Regions from separate parts of the Streptomyces sp. Sge12 genome, predicted to be linked through region 3. Evidence: riboswitches for the same ligand, from Rfam matches in the RefSeq annotation. Region 3 holds a riboswitch; each other region holds the start of a gene.
What was found. Region 3 has a riboswitch for cobalamin ahead of B6R96_RS02435 (ABC transporter substrate-binding protein). Riboswitches for the same ligand answer to the same signal wherever they lie in the genome.

Region 1 (3,484 bases), 2.3 Mb from region 3:
CGATCATGTTCGAGGCGCTCTTCATCCTGACCACGCTCGACGCGGGCACCCGCGTGGGCCGGTTCATGCTCCAGGACACCCTCGGCAATGTGCACAAGTCCTTCAAGGACGTCAGCTGGAAGCCCGGCGTATGGTTCGCGAGCGCGATCGTCGTCGGCGGCTGGGGCTACTTCCTGTGGGTCGGCATCAAGGACCCGCTGGGCGGCATCAACCAGCTCTTCCCGCTCTTCGGCATCGCCAACCAGCTGCTCGCCGCGGTCGCGCTGGCCGTCTGCACCACGCTGCTGGTCAAGTCCGGGCGGCTCAAGTGGGCCTGGGTGACGGGCGTCCCGCTGGTCTGGGACGCCACGGTGACCCTCACCGCGAGCTATCAGAAGATCTTCTCCGAGGACGTGAAGGTCGGCTTCTTCGCCCAGCGCGACAAGTACCAGGCGGGCATCGACGCCGACAAGGTGCTGGCGCCGGCCAAGAACATGGACGACATGCACACCGTGGTCACCAACGCCACGGTCGACGGCGTGCTCTGCGCCTTCTTCGCCGTCCTGATCATCGTGGTCCTCGCGGACGCCGCCCGGACCTGCCTGAAGGCCGTCCGCGACCCGGGATCGGCGACCCTCTCCGAGGTCCCGTGGACCGAGTCGAAGATCGTCGCCCCGGCCGGGCTGATCGCGACCGCCGAGGAGCGGGCGGAGCTCGCCACGGCCGGCCCCGAGGCGGGCGGCGGACACGTCAAGGAGCCGGTGGCGTGAGCGCCGTACGGAGCGCGCTGGCGAAGGCGCGGTTCTACGTACGGGAGTTCTCGGGGGAGGCCGCCTACGACCGGTACGTGGCCCACGCCCGCTCCCACGACCCGGACGCGGAGGTCCTCACCCGCCGCGCCTTCGAACGCGCCCGTACGGACGCCCGCGAGGCGGACCCCCGCGAGGGCTTCCGCTGCTGCTGAGCCGCCCCGCACACCGAAGGCCCCGCCGGACACCTCCGGCGGGGCCTTCGCCGGGTCCGCGCCCGCCGCCGGCGCCGACCCGTCCTGCACACTCGAGCGCATGGACATGGTGATCAGAACGGCGGTGCCCGCCGACTATGCGGAGCTGGGCGGGATCACGGCGCAGGCCTACCTCGCCGACGGGCATCTGGACTTCAACGAGGACGACGCCTACCTGAACGTGCTGCGCGACGTGGCCGGCCGGGCCGCCCTGGCCGAGGTGCTCGTCGCCGAGCGGGACGGGCGGGTGCTGGGCGGGGTGACCTTCGCCGCCCCCGGCAGCCCGCTCGCCGACATCGCCGCCCCCGACGAGGCGGAGTTCCGGATGCTCGCGGTGGCCCACGCGGCGCGCGGGCAGGGCGCCGGCGAGGCTCTGGTGCGGGCCTGCATCGAACGGGCGCGGGCCGTCGAGGGGGTCACGGGCATCGTGCTCTCCACCCAGCGCAGCATGGCCGGCGCCCACCGGATCTACTCCCGACTGGGCTTCGTACGCACGCCGGAGCGGGACTGGGCGCCGATCGAAGGCCTGACACTCCTGACGTATCGACTCAAGCTGTAGCCACGCCGACACTACATGTGGGGGTTGCCGCATCGGGCCGCCCCCACATGTATGCTCATGCCTGCTGTCGCCGCAGGGGAATCCGGTGGGAATCCGGAACTGTCCCGCAACGGTATGAAGTGTCCGACATCCGGACGCCAAGTCCGATGACCTGCCGACAGCGCGCCCGGCTCGACCGAACCGGGTGCCGACACGTCCGGGCCTCGCGGTTGGGCCGGTGGACGCCATGCGGGGCAAGCGTTCCTGTCGCGCCCGCATGCGCCCGCTCGCGCCCCGCTCCGCCGATGACCGGGCCGAGCGAGGGAGAGCTCCCGCCGTGACCATCGCGCCTTCCGCACCGCGCGCCGAGTCCACTTCTGGCGACAACACCGAGGGCCCGGGGGCCACGCTGCTGCGTACCCTCACCGAACTGACGGCGGACCTCCCCGACACCGACCCCGGCCGGGTCGCGGCCTCCGCGCTGCGCGGCCGCAGCTCCGCCGCCGACGACGCCGAACTGCGCGGGCTGGCCACGGAGGCCGCCGCCGGTCTGATCTCCGAGGACCCGGCCTACTCCCGGCTCGCCGCCCGCCTGCTGACGCTGGCCGTGCGCGACGAGGCCGCGAGCCAGGGCTCCACCTCCTTCTCGGCCTCCGTCGAGGTCGGCCACCGCGAGGGCCTCATCGCCGACCGCACGGCCGAGTTCGTGCGCACCCACGCGAGCCGCCTGGACTCGCTCGTCGAGCTCACCCTCGCCGAGGGCGCCGACGACCGCTTCGGCTTCTTCGGCCTGCGCACCCTGCACAGCCGCTACCTGCTGCGCCACCCGATCACCCGTCAGGTCATCGAGACCCCGCAGTACTTCATGCTGCGCGTGGCCTGCGGCCTCGCGGCGGACGACAGCGTGCAGGCCGTGGAGGAAGTGGCCTCGCTGTACCGGCTGATGAGCCGTCTGGACTACCTGCCGTCCTCCCCGACGCTCTTCAACTCCGGCACCCGGCACCCGCAGATGTCCTCCTGCTACCTGCTGGACTCCCCGCTGGACGAGCTCGACTCGATCTACGACCGCTACCACCAGGTGGCCCGGCTCTCCAAGCACGCCGGCGGCATCGGCCTCTCGTACTCCCGCATCCGCGCCCGCGGTTCGCTGATCCGCGGCACCAACGGCCACTCCAACGGCATCGTGCCGTTCCTGAAGACCCTCGACGCCTCCGTCGCCGCCGTGAACCAGGGCGGCCGCCGCAAGGGTGCCGCCGCCGTCTACCTGGAGACCTGGCACGCGGACATCGAGGAGTTCCTGGAGCTCCGCGACAACACCGGTGAGGACCAGCGCCGTACGCACAACCTGAACCTCGCCCACTGGGTGCCGGACGAGTTCATGCGCCGCGTGAACGCCGACGCCGAGTGGTCGCTGTTCTCCCCGGCCGACGTGCCCGAGCTGGTCGACCTGTGGGGCGACGCGTTCGACGCCGCCTACCGCAAGGCCGAGGCGGACGGCCTGGCCCGCAAGACGATGCCCGCCCGCGACCTGTACGGCCGGATGATGCGCACCCTCGCGCAGACCGGCCAGGGCTGGATGACCTTCAAGGACGCCTCCAACCGCACGGCGAACCAGACCGCCGAGCCGGGCACCGTCGTGCACTCCTCGAACCTGTGCACCGAGATCATCGAGGTCACCAACGACGGCGAGACGGCCGTCTGCAACCTCGGCTCGGTCAACCTGGGCGCCTTCGTCGTGGACGGCGAGATCGACTGGGAGCGGATCGACGAGACCGTCCGCACCGCCGTCACCTTCCTCGACCGCGTGGTGGACATCAACTTCTACCCGACCGAGCAGGCCGGCCGTTCCAACGCCCGCTGGCGCCCGGTGGGCCTGGGCGCGATGGGCCTCCAGGACGTCTTCTTCAAGCTGAAGCTGCCCTTCGACTCCCCCGAGGCGAAGGCCCTGTCCACCAAGCTCTCCG
Region 2 (3,484 bases), 250 kb from region 3:
CGATGCGACCGGCGCGCAGATCGGCGCGCGCGGTGCGCAGCTCGTTCGTCTGCGGGAACGAGCCGATGGTGGTGGTGGGCAGCAGGGGGAGGCCCAGGTGCGCGCGCTGGGTGACGGTCCGCCGATCGTACGGCTGGGAGCGGCGTCCGTCCGCGTCGGTGACGGCCGCGGTGCGGGCGCGGACGGCCGGGTCGTGGGTGATGGCGGAGCCGGCGCGGGAGGCGAGGTCGGCGCGGTTGGCGGCGAGTTCGGCGGTGATGGCGTCCGTGCCCTGGGCGAGGCCACGGGCGAGGGTGGTGATCTCGGTGGTCTTCTGGCGGGCGAAGGCGAGCCAGCGGCGGATCTGCGGGTCGATGTCGCGTTCGGCGTTGGCGTCCAGCGGGACGTGCAGCAGGGAGCAGGACGCGGCGACGTCCACCCGGTCGGCGAGGCCGAGGAGGGTGCCGAGGGTGGTCAGCGACTTCTGGTAGTCGTTGATCCAGACGTTGCGGCCGTTGACCACTCCGGCGACGAGGCGCTTGCCGGGCAGGCCGCCGACGGCGGCGAGGTCGGCGAGGTTCGCTGAGGCGCCGTCGGTGAAGTCCAGGGCGAGGCCCTCGACGGGGGCGGCGGCGAGCACGTGGAGGGCCTCCCCGAGCCGGTCGAAGTAGGAGGCGACGAGCAGCTTGGGCCGGTCGGTCGCCGCACCGAGCTCCCGGTAGGCGCGGGCGGCGGCCCCCAGGTCGGCCGGGGTACGGTCCTGGACCAGGGCGGGCTCGTCCAGCTGCACCCACTCGGCGCCGGCGGCGCGCAGGTCGGCCAGCACCCGGGCGTAGACGGGCAGCAGCCGGTCGAGCAGGGTCAGCGGCTGGAAGTCGGCGGCCACGCCGGGGGCGGGCTTGGCCAGCAGCAGGTACGTGACGGGCCCGACGAGGACCGGGCGGGCCGTGTGGCCCAGCGCGAGGGCCTCCGTCAGCTCGGCGACCTGCTTGGTGGAGTCGGCGCTGAAGACGGTGTCCGGGCCGAGTTCGGGGACCAGGTAGTGGTAGTTGGTGTCGAACCACTTGGTCATCTCCAGCGGGGCGACGTCCTGGGTGCCCCGGGCCATCGCGAAGAGGCCGTCGAGCGCGTCGGCCCCGACGGCCGCGCGGTGCCGCTCGGGAACAGCGCCGACCATGACACTGGTGTCCAGAACGTGGTCGTAGTACGAGAAGTCACCGGTCGGCACCTCGGTGATGCCGGCGTCGGCCAGCTGCTGCCAGTTCGAACGGCGGAGGTCGGCCGCGGCCCGGCGGAGGGCGTCGGCGGTGACCCGGCCCTTCCAGTAGCCCTCGATGGCCTTCTTCAGTTCGCGGTTCCGGCCCTGGCGGGGGTAGCCGTACACGGTGGCTCGTGCTGCCGCGGCTGCGGGCTTCGCTGTCACGGAACTCTCCTTCGCGAGATGTGTCCTGAACATCCCGGGGACGGGACGCGGACGCGAAGGGAACGACAGAACGGGCGGCCCACGTCGCGGAAGGTGCCGCACGTGCCGCTCGCTGTGTACGCCGACCCGCCCACGAGGTCACCGAAATGGCCGCATGCGAACGGTCGCGTGCGGGCAACGGGCAGGTCTTCGGACTCGCGGGCACGCCTGCCGGTCTCCCGGCGGGCACCTACTGGCCGTCGCTTCCCAGGACCGTTGTCCGGTCCCAGTGCGTATGACGGCGGTCGTGCCCGCTCACCGCTGCGGGGCAGTCCCGGATTCCCACCGGGTTCCCTCTTGCGACGCATCCCGCCTGGCGGACGGGGCGAACCAGCTGCGGAAACCACACTAAGTGGATCGACTTGAGCGTGAGTAAAGCGGTCCACATGCCGGACCACGAAAATGAGACAGCCGACCCCGCCTGATCGGGCCCGTTACGCGCACAGCGCCTTGCGGAGGTGCTCGCCGAACCCGGCGGGGTGGGTCGTCAGGCCCGTGTGTCCGCCGGGGAAGTGCAGGAGCTCCGTGGCGAACCGCTCGGCCAGTGAAGCGGCCGGGCGGTACGGCAGTTCGCCGCGGGAGTCCTCGCCGCAGACCAGCACGAGCCGGTCCGACAGCGCCGCCAGGCGGTCGACGTCGGGGACGTAGGACATGAACGCGGGCACGATCCGCCCGACGAAGTACGGGAGGCCGGCCATCGTCCGCTCGGCCCGTGCCGCGGCCTGCGGCGGCAGCCCTGCCGGGGCCCGGGGCCCGGCGGTTTCGCCGTCCTTCCGCAGGCCGGCGGCGAACTCGGCCATCGCCGGCATGAGTCCCCGGGAGTGCAGCGTCTCCTGCACGCGTGTGAGCAGCTTCCGGTGGGCGGCGGCGTCCGGCAGCACCTCCACCACCGGCGGCTCGTGCGCCACGACACGTTCGATGCGTTCGGGGTGAGCGGCGAGCAGGTGCAGAGCGACGATCGCGCCCGAGCTGGTCCCGAACACCCGGGCGGGTGCATGCGGCGAGAGCAGGTCCAGTATCCGTAGCGCGTCGTCGGCGTGTTCGGCCACGGACTGTGCGGCCCCGGGGTCGTCGAGCGTGCTCGCGGACATGCCACGCGGATCGTAGGTGGCGACGGTGTACTCGGCGGCCAGGTCGTCGGCGATGCCGTCGAACGACGCCGCGCCGCCCGTCCCGCCGGGGATCAGCAGCAGGAGCGGGCCCCGGCCGCGTACCTCGTAGTGCAGGGTCGCGCCGGGCACGCGCAGGCTGCCGGTGGTCGGTTCGGTCATGAGGAGTCTCCGTCTCGATGCGGGGGCCAGTGCTCCAGGAGTGTGTGCAGGGCGTCGAGGGCGCGGCCCCAGGACTCCTCGGGTGAACGCGCGTGCGCGAACCCGCCCGCGGCCTCCAGCGCGACGAACCCGTGGAACGTGCTGCGCAACAACCGGACCGCGTCGGTCAGGTCGGGCTCCGCCAGGCCGTAGCCGCGCAGCATGCCGTAGGTCAGCTCGACCGCGCGCCGCGGTCCGGCCGCCTGCGCGGCCAGTTCGGGGCCGATCCGGATCGCCGTCTGGGTCGCCGCGTAGCGGCCCGGATGCTCATGGGCGTACTCCCGCCAGGCGTCGGCGAACGCGACCAGCGCGTCCCTGCCCGCCCGCCCGGCGGTGGCCTGCGCGATCCGCAGCGTCTTCTCGTCCGCCGCCAGCAGCGCGATCCGTCCGCGCAGGTCTTCCAGGCTGCGCACGTGCGCGTAGAGGCTCGCGTCCTTCACCCCGAGCCGGCGCGCCACCTGCGCCATGGACAGCCGCTCGAGCCCGACCTCGTCCGCCAGTTCGGCGCCCGCGACCGTAACCCGCTCCGCCGTCAGTCCTGCCCGTGCCATGGCCCCTCCCTTCCCCTAGGGGTTCTAGTTTTAACCTAGGGCCCCTAGGTGTGCAAGGTGCGGCGGCCGCTCGGCCCACCGGGAAGCACTGGGCGAACACGCGCCGCGCAGTGACGTCCGCGCCCCGTTCGTGCGCCCGTCCATTGGGCGGCCCATGGCACCCCGTGCAGGTGACTCGTCGG
Region 3 (3,484 bases):
TGTGGCCGGTGCGGGGGAGTCCCGGTAGACGGCGGTGCCGGTGTTCTCCAGGCGGAAGCGGGTCGCGACGAGCCGGTCGGGGCCGTCGGGGTCGTCCGGGCCCGTGGGGTTGTCCGGTCCGGCGGGGGTCGCGGGGTCGACCACCTGCGTCAACGTGACGTCGAGACGTGCGCCGGGCTCGCTCCCGGCGAGGGAGATCGTCTCGCCGGAGCCGCCCGGCGCGAAGCCCAGCAGGGTGGGGGCGAGGAGTGCGAGCGCCACGAGGAGTCGTCGGCTTCGGCGCATGACGGAACCTCCCGCTCCACGGGTCCCCCTGCCCACGATCCTCCGCGCCCCGGGCTCCCGCCACCCTTCACTGCCAGTAGCTCCTGGGGCGCGGCCCCACCACGACCTCGTTCGGCCATGTCTCGCGGACCCGGAGGTACCGCCGGCGCAGCTCCTCGACCCAGCCGTCGCCCACGTCCAGCCAAACGCGGACCGACGAGGCGGACGCCGCCTCGTCGGTGATCGTGACGACCGGCACGGGCACCGAGAACCGGCGGTCGACCTCGACGCGGATCTCGTTGCCGCGCAGCCACCGGACGTCGCGGCCGGCGCCGAGTTCGCCGAGCGCCGCGCCCCAGTCGTCCAGGTCCTCGGGCGAAAGCCGCAGCCGCAGCCGCCCGTTGGCGAAGCCGCTGGTGACGACGACCTCGGCGTCGAGATGATCGTGGTAGGCGCTCCTCCCGGGCCGATGCCGCCCCAGCACCCGCAACCGGACACCGCTGTCCCCGGCAACCAGCCGCATCAGATCCACCCCTACGTCCCCCCATCATGTCCCCCTGCCGAAAGAGACGCCCTAGTCGCCGGAGAAGCCGATCCGCAGACGCTCGTCCGCAGCGCAGCGCCGCCCCCAGGCCAGCAGTGTCGTCATGGCTTCCCGGTCGCGGCTTCGCAGCCGCGCCAGATCGGCACCTGCGAGTTCCCGCACCATCCGCTCCACCGCCTCTCCGCGGAGCCGGGTGTCACCGTACGGATCGACGTCGGCCAGGGTGGGCACCCGGTGGCGGCCCAGTCCTTCGACGGCCGCCCAGAACGCGTCGTCGTCGAAGACGATCCGCTCGAGCGTCCCCGCAGCCGGACGCGCCCCCGGCCTGCGCCCGGACCGGGAGGGCGAGCCCCCGCGCCGCAGTTCGACGACCAAGGTCATACCGACCCCCTCCGCACAGGAATGACAGGGGTGACAGTTAATCAGTGGAGCTCCGGGGGACCGGCATGTCATCGTTGGTCCACCGAAGGGGCGTAGCTCAGCTGGCCAGAGCACCGGTCTCCAAAACCGATGGTCGCAGGTTCGAGTCCTGCCGCCCCTGCACCGTGTTGAACAGCAGTTCCGGCCAAGCCCGGGTGGGAGCCTTTCTCCCACCCGGGCTTCGCCGCGTCCACCGTCCGGGCGCCGGGCATCAAGCATCAAGCATCAGGCCTCGGAGCCGGTGGCCTGGTGGTTTCTGGCAGACTGGGCGCGTCACCCAGGCGGTGCAGGACAGGAAACCGGTGCGATTCCGGTGCGGTCCCGCCACTGTGACCGGTCGTCCCCCGCGGGGAAGGGCCGGGAGTCAGACACTGACGCACCGCCTCTCCCGCAGTTTCACGTCGACCAGGGGACGCGGATCCCCCGGAGAGGCCCCGTCATGCTGTCGCGTTCCCGCGCCGCCGCCCTGCGCGCGCTCCTGCCCGTCGCACTCCTGATACCCCTGGCCGCCTGTGCCGGCTCCCCCGGGGCGGGGGAGGACAAGGCCGCGGGGGACTCCGCCGCCGCGCCCGGGTTCCCGTACACGCTCACCAACTGCGGTGTGAGCAGCACCTTCCAGGCTCCGCCGCAGCGCGCGGTCACCATGAACCAGCACGCCACCGAGCTGCTGCTGGCCCTCGGGCTGGGCGACCGGATCGCCGGGTCCGCCTACCTCGACGACGCCGTGCTCCCCGTGTACCGGCCCGCCTACGACAAGATCAAGGTGCTGGCCAAGGAGTACCCCTCCAAGGAGGTCCTGCTCGGCGCGGACCCCGACTTCGTCTACGGCGGGTACGCCAGCGCCTTCGACAAGGGACAGGGCCGCGACCGCGAGGGACTCGCCACGTCCGGCATCAACTCCCGGCTCAACGTGGAGTACTGCACCGAGGGCAAGGTCGGCCTCGACCAGCTGAAGACCGAGATCACCGAGGTCGCGCGGACCTTCGGCGTGCCGGAGCGCGGCGCGAGGCTCGTCGAGGAGGAGCAGCGCCGCATCGACGCCGTGACCGCCCGGGTGGGGGACCGGCCCCGGCCGGCCGTCTTCGTCTACGACTCCGGCGAGGCCTCCGCCGCGACCTCCGGCGGCAACGGCATCGGCAACGAGATCGTCTCGCTCGCCGGCGGCACCAACGTCTTCGCCGACCTCAAGGACACCTTCGGCGACGTGTCGTGGGAGCAGGTCATCGAGCGCCGGCCCGAGGTCGTCCTCATCTACGACTACGGCGGCACCACCGTCGAGGCCAAGAAGCAGCGCCTGTTGAACGACCCGGCCCTCGCCGACGTCCCCGCCGTCAAGAACCGGCGGTTCGTGGTGCTGCCGCTCTCCTCGGCCGTCCTCGGCGTGCGCGTCGCCGACGCCGTCGAGTCCCTGGGCAGCCAGCTCCACCCCGCCGCCCCGTGAGGCTGCGCACCGCCGCCGTCCTCCTCGTCCTGGCCGCCGCGCTCGTCGCCTCCGCGGTGGCCGGCCTGGCCCTGGGGGCGGTACGGATCGCGCCCGAGCGCGTGTTCGACATCGTCCTCGGCGGCCTCTCGGGGGAGCGGCGCCCCGGCGCCTTCGCCGCCATCATCTGGGACGTCCGGCTGCCGCGCGTCCTCCTCGGGGCCGTCGTCGGCGCCGGGCTCGCGGTCGCGGGCACCGTGCTGCAGGCCCTCGTACGCAACGAGCTCGCCGACCCCTTCCTGCTCGGCGCGTCCTCCGGCGCCTCGGCCGGAGCCGTCCTCGTGATCGTCTTCGGTACGGGGGCCCTCGCCTTCGGCATGGGCCTGCCGCTCGCCGCCTTCGCCGGCTCCATGGCCGCACTCGTCGCCGTCTACGCGATGGCCCGGCGCGGCGGCACCATGACCACCGGACGGCTCACCCTCGCCGGCGTCGCCGTGCAGTACGTCCTGTCCGCCCTCACCAGCCTCGTCCTCGTACTCTCCGCGCACCCCGACCAGATCCGCTCCGTCCTCTTCTGGACCCTCGGCGGCCTCGGCGGGGCCCGCTGGGACGAACTGGCCCTGCCCGCCGGCGCACTGCTCCTCGGCACCGGCCTGCTCATCGCCCTCGCCCGGCCGCTCGACCTGCTGCTGGCCGGAGAGGAAGGGGCGCGCACCCTCGGCCTGGACACCGCGCGCTTCCGCGCCGCCGCCTTCGTCCTCACCTCGCTCGTCATCGGCGTGCTCGTCGCCTACAGCGGGGCGATCGGCTTCGTCGGGCTGATGGTTCCGCACGCC

Region 1: another riboswitch for cobalamin. It lies ahead of B6R96_RS12420 (ribonucleoside-diphosphate reductase subunit alpha); the one in region 3 lies ahead of B6R96_RS02435 (ABC transporter substrate-binding protein).
Region 2: another riboswitch for cobalamin. It lies ahead of metE (5-methyltetrahydropteroyltriglutamate--homocysteine S-methyltransferase); the one in region 3 lies ahead of B6R96_RS02435 (ABC transporter substrate-binding protein).

What each region holds. Positions count from the first base shown of each region.
Region 1 covers NZ_CP020555.1:2,875,502-2,878,985, forward strand. The annotation lists gene B6R96_RS12405 (carbon starvation CstA family protein) at 1-749, shown strand, start outside; gene B6R96_RS12410 (CstA-like transporter-associated (seleno)protein) at 746-943, shown strand; gene B6R96_RS12415 (GNAT family N-acetyltransferase) at 1,044-1,541, shown strand; cobalamin riboswitch at 1,593-1,714, shown strand; gene B6R96_RS12420 (ribonucleoside-diphosphate reductase subunit alpha) at 1,858-3,484, shown strand, end outside.
Region 2 covers NZ_CP020555.1:778,589-782,072, reverse strand. The annotation lists gene metE (5-methyltetrahydropteroyltriglutamate--homocysteine S-methyltransferase) at 1-1,402, opposite strand, end outside; cobalamin riboswitch at 1,566-1,791, opposite strand; gene B6R96_RS03645 (alpha/beta fold hydrolase) at 1,876-2,712, opposite strand; gene B6R96_RS03640 (TetR/AcrR family transcriptional regulator) at 2,709-3,302, opposite strand.
Region 3 covers NZ_CP020555.1:529,254-532,737, reverse strand. The annotation lists gene B6R96_RS02455 (hypothetical protein) at 1-285, opposite strand, end outside; gene B6R96_RS02450 (DUF5959 family protein) at 353-787, opposite strand; gene B6R96_RS02445 (hypothetical protein) at 839-1,189, opposite strand; tRNA gene B6R96_RS02440 (tRNA-Trp) at 1,276-1,349, shown strand; cobalamin riboswitch at 1,482-1,622, shown strand; gene B6R96_RS02435 (ABC transporter substrate-binding protein) at 1,668-2,669, shown strand; gene B6R96_RS02430 (FecCD family ABC transporter permease) at 2,666-3,484, shown strand, end outside.